2 regions of the Paenibacillus sp. KACC 21273 genome follow, and region 2 is predicted to be linked to the other one. Evidence: riboswitches for the same ligand, from Rfam matches in the RefSeq annotation. Region 2 holds a riboswitch; the other holds the start of a gene.

Region 1 (8,790 bases), 180 kb from region 2:
TTTGATTATTTCTACTACCAAAGATGGAGCTACTATTTTTCATCATTTCCCTATAAATCGGTTAACCCTGATCGAGCGATGGCAGGAGTCGTACTTTGTTATGGATATTCCACTAGATCATAATTATCGATTAATTTTAAAATTGACAGCGGCGTTTTATTTAGAACGTATTTATATATTTTATATTCAAAGTATTACAACGATTTTGATTGTTATCGGGATAGCGATTTTGTTGGCAGATCCGATTAGCCGTAAAATTACTAAGTCTTTACTGGAGTTAGCCAAAGCGTCTAACAATATTCCTGATAAATTGAGTAAAAATAAGCCGATAGATTGGCCGGATAGTAATATTGTTGAATTTCATGCATTAATTGATAATTTCAAATTAGTATCACTGGTATTAGAAGAGCAGTTTTTGCAAATTCAACATGATAAAGAAAATTTAGAAATTCGTGTAGTTGAACGTACATTTGATCTGGCAGAAAGTGAAGCTCAAAAAAGTGCTATTCTCAAATACGCTATCGATGGCATCATTTCAACAGATCATCAGAAAAAAATAACAGAGTTTAATCCTGCCGCTGAAAAGATGTTTGGCTATACACGTGAACAAGTGATGGGTAGACCATTATCGGAATTGTTGCTACTAGATACGATTCCAGCAGGAGACAACAACTGCCCGGTCACAGCTATTCATGCAGACCGTACAGCTTTTCAAGTGGGATTAACACGCAGTGAGATTCTAGCCGAAGAATCTTCGTTCCAGACATTTTTTGTACATGACTTGACGCAACAAGAAAGAGCGCAAGCCGAGCGTTATGAACATGAACGTCAATTGGAAGTGCTGACAGACCGATTACGAGAAGAACAAGGCGCAGCAGAAAAGCAAAAAAGTATTACCGGCAATTTACTGGAATCGGTACAAGAAGGCATTGTAATGTGTGACTCTCAAGGGATTATTTCATTTATTAATCCGACGATGTTATCGCTATTTTCAATCAAAGATTATACCGGTTATCCTATTCAGCAATTGTTACGTGATATAGAAAGTCAACTGGTTACCGAAACGTCTTTATGGATCGAAAAGTTAGAGCGATTTCTGCAAGGAGAACACACATGGAATCAAGGCGAGATGGTATTGTTACAAAATGAAAAGATTCTATCGCTCTATGTCACTCCAGTAACAGATACAGTACAACAGATTGAACATGGTGTGATTCTTGTTTTTCGAGATCGCACTGAAGAAGAGCATATGAAGCAGATGCAAAATGAATTGATGAGCGTGGTCTCTCATGAATTGCGCACACCATTATCTGCAATGATGGGTTATATCGAAATGTTAATGATCTATGAAGACATGTCGATTGAAAAAAGGCATGCTTTTATAGAAACGATTCATCAAGAAGGACAGCGGTTGTCTCATTTAATAGATGATTTTCTAGATATTCAGCGAATCGAAGCCGATTATGCCGAGTATCATATGACCTATATTCCGCTATATGAAATGTTGCAAGGTATTTGTGATCAATGGAATCCAGAATCAAGAGACCGTATCATGCTTCATCACGAAGGATTGCATGAAGTATTTATTAACGGCGATCAGCAACGCTTGATTCAAGTTTTTCGAAATTTGATTAGTAATGCTCTTAAATACTCTTCAGATGATTCGATGGTTCATATTGTTATCAACGAATTACAGGATCATATTTCGGTGTCGATCAAAGATTCAGGGATCGGGATTCCACCGGAAGATCATGGTCGCATATTCCAAAAATTTTTCCGGGCAAGTTCTGCTTCCAAGCACAATATCAGAGGAACAGGGCTTGGATTATATATTACAGAGCGGATTGTCAAAGATCATCAGGGTGAATTGAATTTTGTATCTAGACCCAATAAAGGTTCTACCTTTTCTGTGATTCTACCCAAACCGAAAAAGAACGATTCTATTCAGCACACTGAATAATATGCAATCATCTGATTCACTGCTCTGTCTGCTAGGGTACTTACAATAGGAAACGAGATAACGTTATCATAGAGCTACAACGTTTATCTTTAAAAGACAAATTCTGAAATATGGAGGCTTATCCCCATGGCAGAAACAAAATTAACCGGTAAAGTAGCAGCAGTAACAGGTGGCGGATCAGGAATAGGTAAAGCATCAGCGATACGATTTGCAGCAGAAGGTGCTGTTGTATATATGTTAGATCGTACCCCTGAAAATGCAGAAAAAACCAAAGCTGAAATTGAACAAGCTGGCGGTAAAGCATATGTAATCGAATGCGATATTTCCAAGCCAGAAATGATTGAAAGTGCAATGAAACAAGTAGCGTCTGAAGCAGGTCAATTGGATATTGTATTTGCTAATGCAGGAATCAACGGTAGCAAAGCTCCTATTGAAACTTTGGAAATAGATGATTGGAATCAAACGGTGGAGATCAATTTGCGCGGTACATTTGCAACTGTAAAATATGCTATCCCTCATTTGAAAGAAAATGGTGGTAGTATTATTATTACAAGTTCTATCAATGGTAATCGTGTGTTCTCTAATGTAGGATTCTCTGCATATGCCTCTACCAAAGCAGCGCAAGTTGCTTTTATGAAAATGGCGGCATTGGAACTGGCTCGTTACAAAATTCGAGTCAATGCTATCTGTCCGGGAGCGATCGATACTGAAATCGATGATAATACGTATCCAAGTGATGATCTAAAAGAAGTAGAGATTCCTATGGAATTCCCTGAAGGTGATCATCCGCTTAAAGGTGAACCAGGCAAAATCGAAGAAGTAGCTAACCTTGTGCTATTTTTAGCATCTAGTGAAGCTTCTCATGTAACAGGTACAGAGATATTTGTAGATGGCGCTGAATCGTTATTAAGAGGATAGTTGTATCTACAAGTATATAAGATAAAATGTTCTATAGATTCACTAGCCAAATCCTTTTTCGAGCATATCGGGAAAGGATTTTGTTATGTCTACCACTTATTAGTTCTTTTTCAAATCAATCAATTGACAGTGTCAGGTGTGCTGAATTAAGCTAAAGATATTGAACGTATTCACGTTAATAAGATCAGGTCAATCACGTAAATAAATAACTGCACATGAAGATAGAGGGAGAGTCTGTGGATGTATGTGATCCACCACCGAAGGAGCAAGCTAACCATTTGGCGATGGTTAATTAATCTCTCAGGTACCCGAACCGCTATTGGATGCAACTCTGGAGAGAGCATATGAGCCACCCAAGGAGTACCACCGACAGTTGTGTTCGGTCTAAACTCTCAGGTAACGAGGACAGAGGAATAGGCCACGCGCAGGCTATTCACTGTCTTTTTTTGTGCGCGCATATTTTGGTGATAAGGGAGAAGAAAAATGATGCGATTTAAAAATGTATTTAATATTATTGGACCTGCAATGGTAGGACCGTCTAGTTCACATACAGCAGGAGCAGCACGTCTGGGTAGAGCAGCGCGACACTTTTTGGGCAAATGTCCTGAGCATGTACAGATTATTTTGTATGGTTCTTTTGCAGAGACGTATTGGGGACATGGAACAGACCTTGCTCTAGTAGGTGGTTTGCTTGATTATGATACCGATGATGATCGCTTACCGGATGCAGCTGAAGAAGCGGATCGTCAAGGCATTACGATTTCTTTTGATAAAGGAACAGGCAATTATCCTCATCCTAACTTTGTGCGTATTATTGTACAGCATGGAGAAGAACGTGCCGAAGTCGCAGGTGCTTCGATTGGTGGAGGTAATATTGAGATTCATGAGTTAAATGGATTCGATGTGCGCGGGTCGGGTCAATATCCGATGTTAGCAGTTGAGCATATGGATAGTAAAGGAGTACTTGCTGATATTACACGTACACTGAGCGATGCTGAACTGAATATCGGATTTATGGATGTTGATCGCAAAGCACGTAGCGGAGAAGCGATGACTGTGATAGAACTTGATACTGTACCTGACCAGTCTGTGCTTAACCAGATTTTGCAATTGCCTTATGTTACCCGGGCAGCTGTGATTGATTTGAAGTAAACGAAGTTCAAAGGAGAGTGTGATATGCAATTTCGCACATTAAAAGATATTGTTCGGTTATGTGAAGAACGTTCACTAACGATAGCGGAACTGATGATTGAAGAGCAAGTGAAAGAAACAGGAGTAAGCGAGCAAGACGTTATTCAACAAATGACCGATTATTATCAGGTGATGAAAGAAGCGGTCGAGCGCGGAATCACAGAAGATACCGTTTCACGAAGTGGACTTACTGGTGGAGATGCACGTCGTGTACATGACTATATGTTAAGCGGAGATACATCGTCAGGCAGTGATGCGACGCGTGCGATGGCTTATGCATTAGCCGTATCAGAAGTGAATGCTTCAATGGGACGGATTATCGCTACGCCTACCGCAGGCTCATGTGGTATTATTCCGGGAGTATTTGTCAGTTCGCAAGAGCGTTTTGGTTGGGATGATACACAGATGGTACAAGGATTGTTCGCAGCCGGTGCTATCGGTTATGTGATTGCTAACAACTCTTCGATCTCAGGCGCAGAAGGTGGATGTCAGGCAGAAGTCGGTTCAGCAATAGGTATGGCCGCTGGAGCAGTGGTTGAGATGCGTGGTGGTACACCGGAACAAGCGATGCATGCTGTAGGGCTGGCTCTAAAAAATACACTTGGATTAATCTGTGATCCGGTAGCAGGGTTAGTCGAGATTCCTTGTATTGTTCGTAATGGATTAGGTGCAGTAAATGCGTTAGCAGCGGCAGATATGGGGCTGGCTGGAGTACGTAGTGCTATTCCTTCAGATGAAGTGGTTGATGTCATGTTACAAGTCGGACGTTCGATGCCAAGTGAACATCGCGAAACAGCTCGGGGCGGACTCGCTCAAACGCCAACAGGACGTAAAATTACGGAAGAATTAAGACGCCGTAGACAAGAGAATAAGAATTAACTAACAAAATATCCATTTATATGCATAATACCGAAAAGCCGTTTATAATAAAGCGGCTTTTTTCGATTTTTCTTCAAACCTTTCCTTAATATTCCGATAAATTGTTGTATAATTCGATATATACGCAAATAAATTAGTAGTATAGTTATTCAACTTTTACCCTACTTCAAAGAGTACATACTAGTATGTATGGGTCTAAAGTATTGTATTTATTTTGAAATAAAGGTTCATACGATGTGTTTGGAGGTGAATACAACGTTATAGCTTGTTCGTTATGTCAACAAGCTTTAAATAATCTTATGATATTCAAAGTGGGGTCAACACACATGAGGCAGTATGTAGCTTGCTTGCTGATGATATTACTATTATGTACGAATGCGACAAGCGTTTCAGCCACTAGCACAGAAGCATTTACCGATATCAAACAATCGTATGCTTTTGATGCAATTACGTCATTATCCGCGCAAGGAGTCATTACAGGTTATGAAGATGGAAGCTTTCAACCGCAACGCTCGATTTCTAGACAGGAATGGGCGAGTGTTTTTGTTAAAAGCTTGAATTGGACATCCGAACCAGGAACAGTATTACCTTTTACAGATGTATCTCCGTGGGCTGTTCCTTATGTCAGTGCATTGTATCAACATCAGATTACGAATGGGATCAATGCAACCACATTTGGTGTAAAGCAATCGATTACCCGTCAAGACATAGCGGTCTGGTATGCTCGTTATCTAGGATTAACCGATACCTTGCAAAAAGAAGGCATAGCTACATTTGCCGATCAAGCAGATATTTCAGATTATGCCAAGTCCAGCGTATGGCTGATGGAGCAATTAGGTTTGATGCAAGGAAATGAGCAACATCTGTTTGCACCAAAACAGCCTGTTCAACGTCAAGCAGCTATACTGGTCGCTTATCGGGTACTACAATCTGGAGATGAGTTACATCAGCGTGCAAAGCAATTGTTAGCGCAAGGGACTAAGCCTGTATCTAAGCCAGCTAGTGAGGCAGAGCCAGACCTTCAACCTGTACTGACGATAGGCGGTAAATCACCTTCTACAACCATAGATAAAGTAGAAACAACACCTGAAATTACAGGAAAACGGGCAAATGCCAAAGACAAAGACCGTAATCAAAATAATCCTAGACCCGATCCTGAAGTACCTGTTGTTCCACCAGTAACTCCACCTCCAGTTGAGCCTATATTTGTATTTGATCGTGTGAGTATAGACGCTCCTGTATTGTGGAATGATCCAGCAACATATAATGATTATCAACTATCATTTTATTTCTGGTATCAAGGTCAGAAGATTGCTTGGTCTGAGAAAATATTATCCGATCTTACGTATCAATTTGAAGATAAATTAAATATATTTGATACCCGTGGCAAAATTATTCATCCTGAACATATTCCCGCAACAGGTGGATTGATTCCGGTCACACTTCATCTTGTATCACCACAAGCGAAGCTTGATCTTCATGTCACGACGATGGTGATGGTCACTATCAAATCACCACCACCAGTAACTCCACCTGTAGAACAGCCGGAAGCGGAGCCAGATCGTGTCATTCGCTCTGTTTATATGGATACGTATACGTTAGATCAATCGGTATCGCTCAAATTGGATTCATGGCGTATTCGTTATGTGCTTCAAGATGTGTACGGTTATCCGATCGCGCCTGAATATTTACCAGCCGACCTGCATATTCGATTTGAAAATGATACAGGGATTATTGATGAACAGGGACGTATTATCAATGTGCATAATATTCCGCCTGTAGGTAGCACAATTCCGGTTCGAATCAGTGTAACCTCACCTTCGACCAGCGTATATCTAAATAAAGAATTTGAGTTGAAAGTCGTAGCAGGTGAACGTAGAAAGCAATATTTTGCTGTATCTGTGATGTTAGAAGGAGGATCAGGTTCTTCGACGACACTAGCTGAAATGCAACAGATGCGTAGTATGCTGGCACAGATTGATCCGCATTTACACATTACATGGGCAATCGATAACAATTTTGTTTTCCAAGAAAGCAACCGTCCGCAATTACAACAAGTATTACAGTATGTGGATCTGTATGGAGATGAAGTAGGTATTTTGTCAGGCTATCCGAACAATCACTATACATTAGCACAATGGGGCAATGAGATGAATGAGTGGTTGTATATGTATCGCTATAATGCTATGAATGCGTTACATGAATCAGGTACAGTAGGGCAACCTTCAGTATTTACCAGTATTCCGGTAGCATATCGTCCTACTTCATTGTCTAGCTTTGCCGTCAATCCAGAGCAGGTGACATGGCTCAAAGATCATTTTGAGATCACTTCGTATATGGGCTGGGCAGCGACGCAGTATAATGTGAATCAATTATTTGGAGAAGGTTCGCCATTAATGCCTTACTGGTCGAATCAATATAATCCATTAGTTCCAGCGCAAGGAGATGTAGACAATAGCGGAGCTGTATTTATGAATCCTGTCACGATCGATCCGATTGGTTCAAGGTATGTAGAAAAGTCCTCCCGTTGGACGATTCATCCGGGTGATCCGTATGTGAAAGATTCGAATGCTGAGCCTCAACTATATACCGCACAGCAATATGTCGATAATCCGTATCAAATGATGAACACAGTTAACTATTTATCTATAGTGATTGATACGAACTGGGTGTTACGTCATGATAATTTGTTCAATGGATGGAAAGACTTTGTCGATCATTTTCCAGCAGGACGTGATGTGAGTATTGTAGGGATTAATGAGCTTGGTCAAACGTATCGCACCCAATCAGGAGCTACTAATCATCAAGCCCAATTTACACTGATGTTCAGAGGTTCCGGATATACGACAGCTTTAGATGGCAATAATTCACCAGCCGATACTCGTTATTTATGGACTGAAAATGCGTACCAACGTCTTATTTTGCGTAAACAAGATGGAGATCAAGCATGGTCAGTGATCGATTTTACCGATTATACGAAAACGCCTGTTCCGCAGACACCGTATGCTTTTGATAGTCATACAGAAGTGAGTTATGTGACCGGACGTAATTACAAAATTGCGCCCAACGCACCGCTAACGTCGGCTGAAATTCAACGGATTCAAGAGCGATTGCAACAGATTCATTTTACCGAAGAAGTGGATTATCAATAGAACATCATACCCAAGGCATTCCTGGAAAGTTAGGGATGCCTTTTTGGTATATTATGATAGAAGGAATACATAATAGAGATAGCGCAAAATAGAAGATATTGCATCAGATATCGAACAAAGGAGTAGAGAATAGTGGACATTCAAGCGATGATATCAAATAACTCTTATGGTATAGCAGACATTATTCATTTATTTCAAGAAGAACTAGCGCATAATTTGGTAGGCATTTATATTCATGGTTCTTTAGCGATGGGTGGTTTTCATCCGCATCACAGTGATATCGATTTGCTAGTTATTGTGCAAAAGAAAGTCAATCGTTCGGCAAAGCTCCATATCGCTAACAGACTTTTGAAATTAGAAGAACATCTGATATCTAGTAGTGGATTTGAGATGAGTATATTATTGGAAAACGATGTGAAGCAGTTTGTATATCCTACTCCATTTGAATTCCATTATTCTGCATATCACCGGGAAAAGTATCGAACAGATAAACAATATGTCTGTGAAGGAGCAGAAGATCCTGATCTAGCAGCTCATATATTTGTAACGTATGATCGAGGTGTAACCCTATATGGCAAAGAGATCAAAGAAGTATTTGTACCTATTGATCCACAGTGGTATATTCGCTCGATTTTAGCGGATATTGAACATGTAGCAGACGATATTGTTGCATCACCTGTATATTTCACA
Region 2 (8,790 bases):
TCGTAAGTGGTTGGATATCGGCTTCTTCGATGCTGGTGTCTCCGATTCGGCTTTGAGCTAGAATAACAATTTCGCGTAGCCACACTTGTACAGGCCATTTGTCGCTATCGTTAATATACAGAATAGCGCTGAAGAAGCTATTCCAGTGAGCTACCGAGTAGAACAATGCGAATGTTGCCATGGCTGGTAGCGATAACGGTAACACGATACGGAAAAGGATTGAGACGTCGTTACATCCGTCGATTTTGGCGGCATCTTCCAGTCCATCAGGGATTTGTTGGAAAAAGTTTTTGAGTACGATCAAGTTAAAAGCACTGATCGCGCCTGGAATCATTAGCGACCATAACGTATCGGTCAAATGAAGAGAATTGACAACAAAGTACGTCGGAATCATACCGCCACTAAATAACATCGTGAACAATACACCGAGCATAATGTACTTTCTGCCTCGCAAATAAGGACGTGATAACGGATACGCCATCAAGGTGGTCAGCAGTAAATTAATAAATGTGCCGAGCACTGTAATATAGATTGATACCCATAAGCTATTCAATAGTGTAGATGTAGAGAAAATATACCGATACGCAGCAAGCGAAAATTCTTTCGGAAAAAGAATAAATCCCCCTTTAGCGACTTCTGCTGGACTGGTAAATGATACAGCAGTGATATAGATAAAAGGCAATACCGTTACAATCCCTAACAATAACAACAAGGTATGATTGGTATAATCAAATAGCCGATTCCCTAATGTACGATCTTGTTTCATGATGTTGTCTCCTTTCGGACGATAGGTAACTTTAGAATGCATAACATCGTTTGCAAAAGATTTTTTATACTATTTGATTTCTTTCTACAAAAAATAGATAAATCAATAGATACCTTCTTCTCCACATTTTTTCGCTAACTGATTCGCTCCGACCACTAACAGCAAGCCAATCACTGATTTGAACAATCCAACAGCAGCACTATAGCTATACTGCGCTTGCGTCATTCCTTTTACATACACATACGTATCAAAGACTTCACCCACATCCCGATTTGTGGAAGTCAACATTAAGAAAATTTGTTCGAATCCGGTATCCAAAAAAGTACCCAGACGCAAAATAAGTAAAATGATGATCGTACTGCGGATAGCAGGCAAAGTAATATGCCACAACTGTCTCCAACGGCTTGCTCCATCCATTCGCGCAGCTTCATACAATTGAGTATCTACACCTGACAACGCCGCTAGAAAAATAATCGTTCCCCAACCGACTTCTTTCCAGATCGATTGCGAAATAATCATCGTACGGAACCAACCCGGCTCAAGTAAAAACGCTATTTTTTGACCGGTTATCGCAAAGATCAATTCGTTTAAAATTCCGCCTTCTGTCGTAAAGATCATATAAAATACACCGACAACAACAACCCATGAGACAAAATGCGGTACATAGATTAATGTTTGCACAAAACGTTTAAATCGTTCTGTCACGACTTCATTTAACATCAACGATACAATAATAGGTAAAGGGAAAAAGAAAATAATATTGTATAACGCCAGAATCAATGTATTACGAAATAACATCCAAAACTGCGGTTCACTGAAAAAGCGTTCAAAGTGCTTGAATCCTACCCAGTTACTTTCCCATATTCCACGGTACGGAACATAATCTTGAAATGCCATTACAATGCCGTACATCGGTACATACTTGAATATGACAAAATAAATAATCCCGGGTAACAACATAATGTATAACCAACGATTTTTGTAAAATTCCCTCCATGACATATTCGCTTGGCTTTCTTTTGTACGTATACGTGTAGATGATTTGACTGATTTGGCTTCCATCCTTCACCCTCCTTGAAAGCGTTAACATTTGTATAGACTTATTGTCGCTTCCAGAAGGATAACAGGCTATCATCCAATTTTAGCTTTATATGTAAAAAAAGAAGCTAATCCTTGCTGTATCAGGGTTTTAGCTTCTTTTTTTCGAGAAAGAATAACCTTTTTTCAACCTCTATATATGCTAGATTCAACTATAATATTCTTATATTAACTTCCGACTGCGATGTTCTTCTCGATATTTACCAGGTGTAGTGCCGACGATTTTGCGGAAAGTACGAATAAATGCGGTCGTGTTACTATAGCTTAATTTTTCTGCAATATCGGCAATTCGCCAGTCTGTCGTTTCTAACCACTTCTTCGCCTGATTCATTCGATATTCAGCTACATAATCACTGAACTTAATCCCTGTTTCTTTTTTGAATACACGACTCAGATACACGGGATGGAAATTAAGCTGTTCTGCACACATTTCTAATGACAAATCTTGCTCATACCGCTGATGAATCATCTGGATCATCTGATCGGCGATATTCATATATTGTGACTCTGCCTGACTTTGCAAAAACTGCTGTAACGGCTCAAATAATGAGTGTGTAAACCACTGCCTGATTTCTTCTACCATCTGCAATTCTAGCAATTTATGAAGCGATGCTTTTTTGCCTAATACACTATTTACAGTTCCACCTTTTTGTTGCACAATCTCATAGACACGAGCCGCTAATTGAGTCAACAACACCGGATAATCGCGAAAATGAATTTCTTTTTCCATCACATGAGTAATATACTCATCAAAATAAAGAGGTGTCTGCTCGTAATCTCCATTTTGGAGCGATTGAATCACCCGATCTTCTAACTGCTTGAGCTGAGTATACACAGCCACTTCCATAGAAGTACTATGATCGATATCTTCAAAATGGATAATTAATTTGTTCCCCAGACTCATTCGTTGCTTGAGCGCTTCTAATCCTTCTCCATACGCATCAGGAGCACCTTGATAATGTTCAAAAGGACGACTAATCCCGATACTTACCGATAACGACAAATAGTCTTGAACCTGTGTACGCACCCGTTCTGCTTGAGCATGATACCATAAGGTCGCATCTTCATTATCTAGAGGTTCTACCAGAATACTGACTTGAGATTGTTCTATCAATACAGGGCTAAATCGATGCTCTGCCGAAATCAATTCAGACACCATATTATTAATAGCAAATAGAAGCAGTTCACGATCCGTCTCTTCATAACGTGTTCCTTGCACTGTATCAATCTGTAATACCAATACCGCCATAGAATGCACAGGTTTAGGGAATCCATAGATTTGGCGACGACGTTCAAATTCATTAGCTGGAATCTGTCCGCTAATCAGCTTGATAACCGATAATTCACGTAACTGCGGGATTTGCTCTCGAATCTGCTCTTCAAGCTCTTTTCCTGTTAAGCGCATCCGCTCTACTTGTTCACCAATATACGCAAATTCATCTCTTCGCTTCACAGACTTTTTGTCATATCCAGTGAGTGAATTGCTTTTTCCAAATGGAAACCGTAGCTGCCTGATCGTTGTAGACGGTTGCTCTGCGTTCAGTCCTGCCTGATAATCTGCTGAATCTCCTGCTCCCAACAACTGCATTAATTTGGAGACAGGGGAATACATACGCCGACTGCTAAGAAAAGCTAATAAAGCCGTTAATAACAACATCGCTACACAGACACTAATTGTCAAAATCGCTATTTTTCGTGTCTGGGACGTAATCTGTCCTATTGATACCACAGATACATACACCCATCCATTTAATGTGGACGAAGAATAAGTTACACCTACTTCTTTGCCTTCACTTTTCCAATTAAAAAATCCTTGTCGTTCCCCTTGTTCCACATGTTTAAACACTTCATTCTGCAAGCCTGGATATTGCGTATTCTGACCACTATCTAGAAATTCTTGTTGATATTGATCAAATACATAGATTTGTCCAAGACGAGTACTGCTGGTGACCCAGTTATCAATCTCATCATTAGCAATATCTAAAACTAACAGTCCACGTGGTTCACCGGTTGAAGGCAATAATGGAATTTTGAACACCATACTGACTACTTTGGTTTTCTTTTCGGAAGAGATCGAGGTTAATTCATTTTCAGTCATCATATCTATATTTGACGTATATCCGTTATTAGCGATAGAAGTATCTGTTACCCAGAACATGCTATTTCGATTGTGTCGATAAGAGCGAAGCACAGCTTGATCGTCTGCATCAGACACCTGGCTAAATGATGTTCCCGATACCACCCAATTGTGTTCAAAGTTAATTAACCGTATTTGATCCAGTGATGTAATCGTTTGCAAATTATTAAAGCCTGTTGTTAAATTTCGTATCTTTTCAAAGTCTCCTGACTGTAACGGCTGTTTCATTGTTTCAGTCACTAATGGAGAATTAACATATTGTACTGCCGATAACTGCAACGTTTTGAGCACCTGATCTACACGTAATTGAGTCTCATTTAATAACTGTGCATTCCCATCCTGTACTTTTTGTTCCACATCACCGGCTGCTAATGTATACGAAAATATTCCGATAACCAGTACAGGCAGTGAGCCCAATATCACCATAATCAAAAATAAACGATATAGATATTTTGACAACAATCTCCCCTCCAGATGTAGTCATCCCTATATAGAAGTGCAGTGCACATTTCGTACAAGATGGTACTATTGAATCTATGTAAAAAAATTCTATTTCTGCTTTATTTAATCATTCTATCGTATTATGCAGATTCCTCCAACCTAAAATTACAAAACATCCATATATACCAAAAAAAGACTGATCGCCTGCTAGGCTTTCAGTCTTAAGCTTGTTACAATACAAATAACTAGATGATTTCTACTTATTTTGTATGTATTCACTTTTTTTAGAACTTAGTCTTGTGCATGTTCAGCATATGCTTCTGCACTTAATAGACTGGATAAAGCTTCATCCAGATTACCACTAACTTTCACTTCTACCATCCAGCCACGTCCGTAAGGATCAGAGTTCACCAGTTCAGGTTCTGTTTCTAATTCAGGATTGAAATTAGTAATTGTTCCTGTAACCGGGCTAAAAAGATCAGATACGGTTTTAACCGATTCAATCGTACCAATCACAGCTTCAGAAGCAACTTCTGCACCTGATTGTGGCAATTCAACAAACACGATATCTCCTAGCTGATGTTGAGCAAAATCAGTAATCCCGATACGAACAGTATCATCACTAATGCGTTCTACCCATTCATGTTCTGCACTGTACAGCAATTGATCTTTAATCTCACTCATTGTTCATTCCTCCGGTTCATGGTTGTAATGTCTTCATGCACACAAGCGTATAGCAAGGCAGATTATACTGTCAATACTCTTGACATTGCTTTTTGAATCAAGTATTAATATAATATACATACATTCATTGCTGTTTCAATACTTAATGTTCGGAAATACATAACATCATATGTAGCGAATGAAAGTACAGGGAGAGACTGTTCAGAATCATGACAGCGCCGAAGGAGTAAGCCAGTAATGGTGAATCTCTCAGGTAAAAGGGACCTGTACCGGACGCAGCTCTGGAGAGAATTGGCATTATTCGGTCACCGACGATATCCGAATGATTACGCCCAATCACCCAAGGGGAAACTTGTTGCTTCTGACGTATTTAGAAGTGCAAGGTAACTCTCAGGTATCAAGGACAGGGAGAAAAAGAAATAGTTCAGGTATACGACCTGCTTATTTCCTTTTCTCTCTGTCTTTTTTTGTTGAGCTTTTAAGGTGTTGTGACCTTTTGTCTATTTCGCAACATATTGAAAATCTTACTTTTTCGCCACAATACTAATTTGATGAGGTGACGATGATGACAACAGAATTGAAACGTACGCCTATTTTCCCTCTTTATGCTCAATCCGGTTCACCACGTTGTATCGACTTTGGCGGTTGGGAATTGCCTGTTCAATTTACAGGAATTCAAAAAGAACATGAAGCTGTACGTGAACAAGCAGGGTTATTCGATGTTTCTCATATGGGTGAAGTGATCATTTCAGGTGAAGGTTCACTTGCTTATCTACAGCAATTATTAACTAACGATGCTTCTCGTTTGCAAGATGGACAAGCTCAATACACACTGATGTGCTACCCAACAGGCGGTGTAGTCGATGATCTACTTGTATACCGTCTAGGCGAAGAACATTACATGCTTGTGATCAATGCTTCGAATATTGATAAAGATATCGATTGGATGAAGCAGTCTTTACCTGCTCATGTCACACTTGAAAATATTTCAGAACAAACAGCATTAATTGCTCTGCAAGGTCCTAAAGCGGTTGCTATTTTGCAAGCGGCTACGCAAAGCGATCGTTATGCTGAACTAGCAGGATTTTCTTTTATCGACAAAGCTGAAATCTTTGGTGTTCATGCGCTAATTTCTCGTACAGGTTACACCGGTGAAGATGGATATGAATTGTATGTATCTGCTACAGATGCTCCGGTGATCTGGGAACAACTGCTACAAGTTGGAGAACCACTTGGCTTGATCCCTTGTGGACTTGGCGCGCGTGATACACTTCGCTTTGAAGCTCGCCTGCCACTGTATGGTCAAGAACTGTCCGCAGATATTTCTCCACTGGAAGCTGGACTTGGTTACTTTGTCAAATTAGACAAAGAAAACTTTACAGGTAAAGATGCTCTAGTGTCGCAAAAAGAAAAAGGATTAGCTCGTAAATTGGTTGGTGTCGAAATGATTGATCGTGGTATTCCTCGTCCTCACTATCCAGTATATCGGGATGGCCGACAAATCGGCGAAGTGACTACAGGAACTCAATCTCCTACACTCAAGCGTAACCTTGGACTTGCTTTAATTGAAGCTGATAGTGCTGCTCTAGGAACACCGATAGAACTTGAGATTCGCGGTAAAATGCTCAAAGCTGAAGTGATCAAAGCTCCTTTCTACAAACGAGCATCTGCTGTCACTAAATAAAATCACAAGGCGACTGATATGTTGCCCCAAAGGAGTCTACCTTTATGAAATCGCATCGTTATATTCCCATGACCCCACAGAATGAAGCTGAAATGTTAGAGGTGGTGGGCGCTTCTTCGATAGAGGATTTATTTACAGATATTCCGGCATCCCTTCGTTATCAAGGTACAATGCCGATGTCTGAAATGCTAGATGAGTATACCCTTACTCGTCATATGTCCAGTCTTGCGGGTCAAAATGCAGATACAGATCGGTATACCAGTTTTCTTGGTGCAGGCTTATATGATCATCATTTGCCTTCTGTGATCAATCATGTGATTTCTCGCTCTGAATTTTATACAGCTTATACTCCATATCAACCAGAGATCAGTCAGGGTGAACTACAAGCGATTTTTGAATTTCAATCTTATATTTGTGAATTAACAGGAATGGCTGTTGCCAATGCCAGTATGTATGATGGTGCAACTGCTCTCGCTGAAGCGGCTTCTCTTGCAGCATCTGCTACAGGACGCAAAAAGATTATTGCTCTTTCGACGATTCATCCCGAGTCCCGCGGTGTTGTACGCAGTTATGCTCGTGGCTTGAATCTGGATGTAGTGGAAGTTCCTTATGGAGATGGAGTTACCGATATTCAAGTTCTTGCTGAAGCGATCGATGAACAGACAGCTGTAGTGCTTGTTCAATCCCCTAACTTTTTTGGCGGTATTGAAGCGATTCAAGCAGCGGCTGATCTAGCGCATGCCAAAGGTGCTTTGCTAGTAGTAAGTACGAATCCAATTTCACTTGGACTACTTGAATCTCCTGGTAAGCTTGGAGCTGATATCGTTGTTGGTGATGCACAGCCACTCGGAATCTCGATGTCATTAGGTGGCCCTACTTGTGGATTCTTCGCTGTTGCTCAACCGTTAATGCGCCGTATGCCAGGACGTATTGTTGGACAGACCAAAGATATCGATGGTAAACGTGGTTTTGTATTAACATTGCAGACTCGTGAGCAACATATCCGTCGTGACAAAGCGACTTCGAATATTTGTTCTAATCAAGCATTGCTTGCGCTATGTGCATCGGTGTATCTATCTGTGATGGGTAGACAAGGTATGGTGGATGTCGCTGATCTGAATTTGCAAAAAGCACATTATGCTGCGCAAACACTATCTGCGATTCCTAATGTAACATTAGCGTTCCAATCTCCTTTTTTCAATGAGTTCGTGCTTGCCTTACCAGAAGGCACTTCGGTCGCTGATATCAATACTCAATTGTTAGCCAAAGGCATGATTGGTGGTTATGATCTAAGCTTGTCTTACCCTGAATTGTCCGGTCATATCTTATTCGCAGTCACAGAGAAACGTACCAAAGCAGAGATAGATCTATTGGCAACTGAACTGGAGGCAATCCTATGACAAACGAAACTGTAGTCCATGAGACCGTTACTTCTGTACAAGGCGCTGTTGTTACTGAAAAAGCTTTGATTTTTGAATTGAGTCAACCGGGTCGAATCGGTTATTCTTTACCAGATTGTGATGTTCCTCGGGTCGACGTATCTCAATTGATTCCGCAGGAAATGCTTCGTCAAGAAGAACCTGCTTTACCTGAAGTATATGAAGTCGATGTAATTCGTCATTATACCGAATTGTCCCGTCGTAACTTTGGCGTCGATAACGGATTCTATCCACTGGGTTCTTGTACGATGAAATACAATCCTAAAGTCAATGAAGATGTAGCGCGATATGCTGGATTTGCCAAAATTCATCCGTATCAACCAGAACAAAGTATTCAAGGTGCACTTGAACTGATGCATACATTGCAAAAAGACCTTGCTGCTTTAACAGGTATGGATGCTGTGACTCTACAACCTGCTGCTGGTGCTCATGGAGAATGGACAGGTCTGATGATGATTCGTGCGTATCATGAAAAACGTGGCGAGCATCGTACCAAAGTGATCGTGCCTGATTCTTCGCATGGTACGAATCCTGCGAGCGC

The links. Region 2 has a riboswitch for glycine ahead of gcvT (glycine cleavage system aminomethyltransferase GcvT). Riboswitches for the same ligand answer to the same signal wherever they lie in the genome.
Region 1: linked by a shared signal. The riboswitch ahead of sdaAB (L-serine ammonia-lyase, iron-sulfur-dependent subunit beta) and the one ahead of gcvT (glycine cleavage system aminomethyltransferase GcvT) in region 2 are both predicted to bind glycine.

Annotation. Positions count from the first base shown of each region.
Region 1 covers NZ_CP117876.1:1,531,959-1,540,748, forward strand. The annotation lists gene PQ460_RS07095 (PAS domain-containing sensor histidine kinase) at 1-1,960, shown strand, start outside; gene PQ460_RS07100 (SDR family oxidoreductase) at 2,087-2,878, shown strand; glycine riboswitch at 3,094-3,204, shown strand; gene sdaAB (L-serine ammonia-lyase, iron-sulfur-dependent subunit beta) at 3,365-4,030, shown strand; gene sdaAA (L-serine ammonia-lyase, iron-sulfur-dependent, subunit alpha) at 4,055-4,948, shown strand; gene PQ460_RS07115 (S-layer homology domain-containing protein) at 5,275-8,100, shown strand; gene PQ460_RS07120 (aminoglycoside adenylyltransferase domain-containing protein) at 8,233-8,790, shown strand, end outside.
Region 2 covers NZ_CP117876.1:1,351,623-1,360,412, reverse strand. The annotation lists gene PQ460_RS06335 (carbohydrate ABC transporter permease) at 1-766, opposite strand, end outside; gene PQ460_RS06330 (ABC transporter permease) at 869-1,768, opposite strand; gene PQ460_RS06325 (helix-turn-helix domain-containing protein) at 2,028-4,460, opposite strand; gene gcvH (glycine cleavage system protein GcvH) at 4,734-5,126, opposite strand; glycine riboswitch at 5,305-5,402, shown strand; gene gcvT (glycine cleavage system aminomethyltransferase GcvT) at 5,692-6,810, shown strand; gene gcvPA (aminomethyl-transferring glycine dehydrogenase subunit GcvPA) at 6,855-8,210, shown strand; gene gcvPB (aminomethyl-transferring glycine dehydrogenase subunit GcvPB) at 8,207-8,790, shown strand, end outside.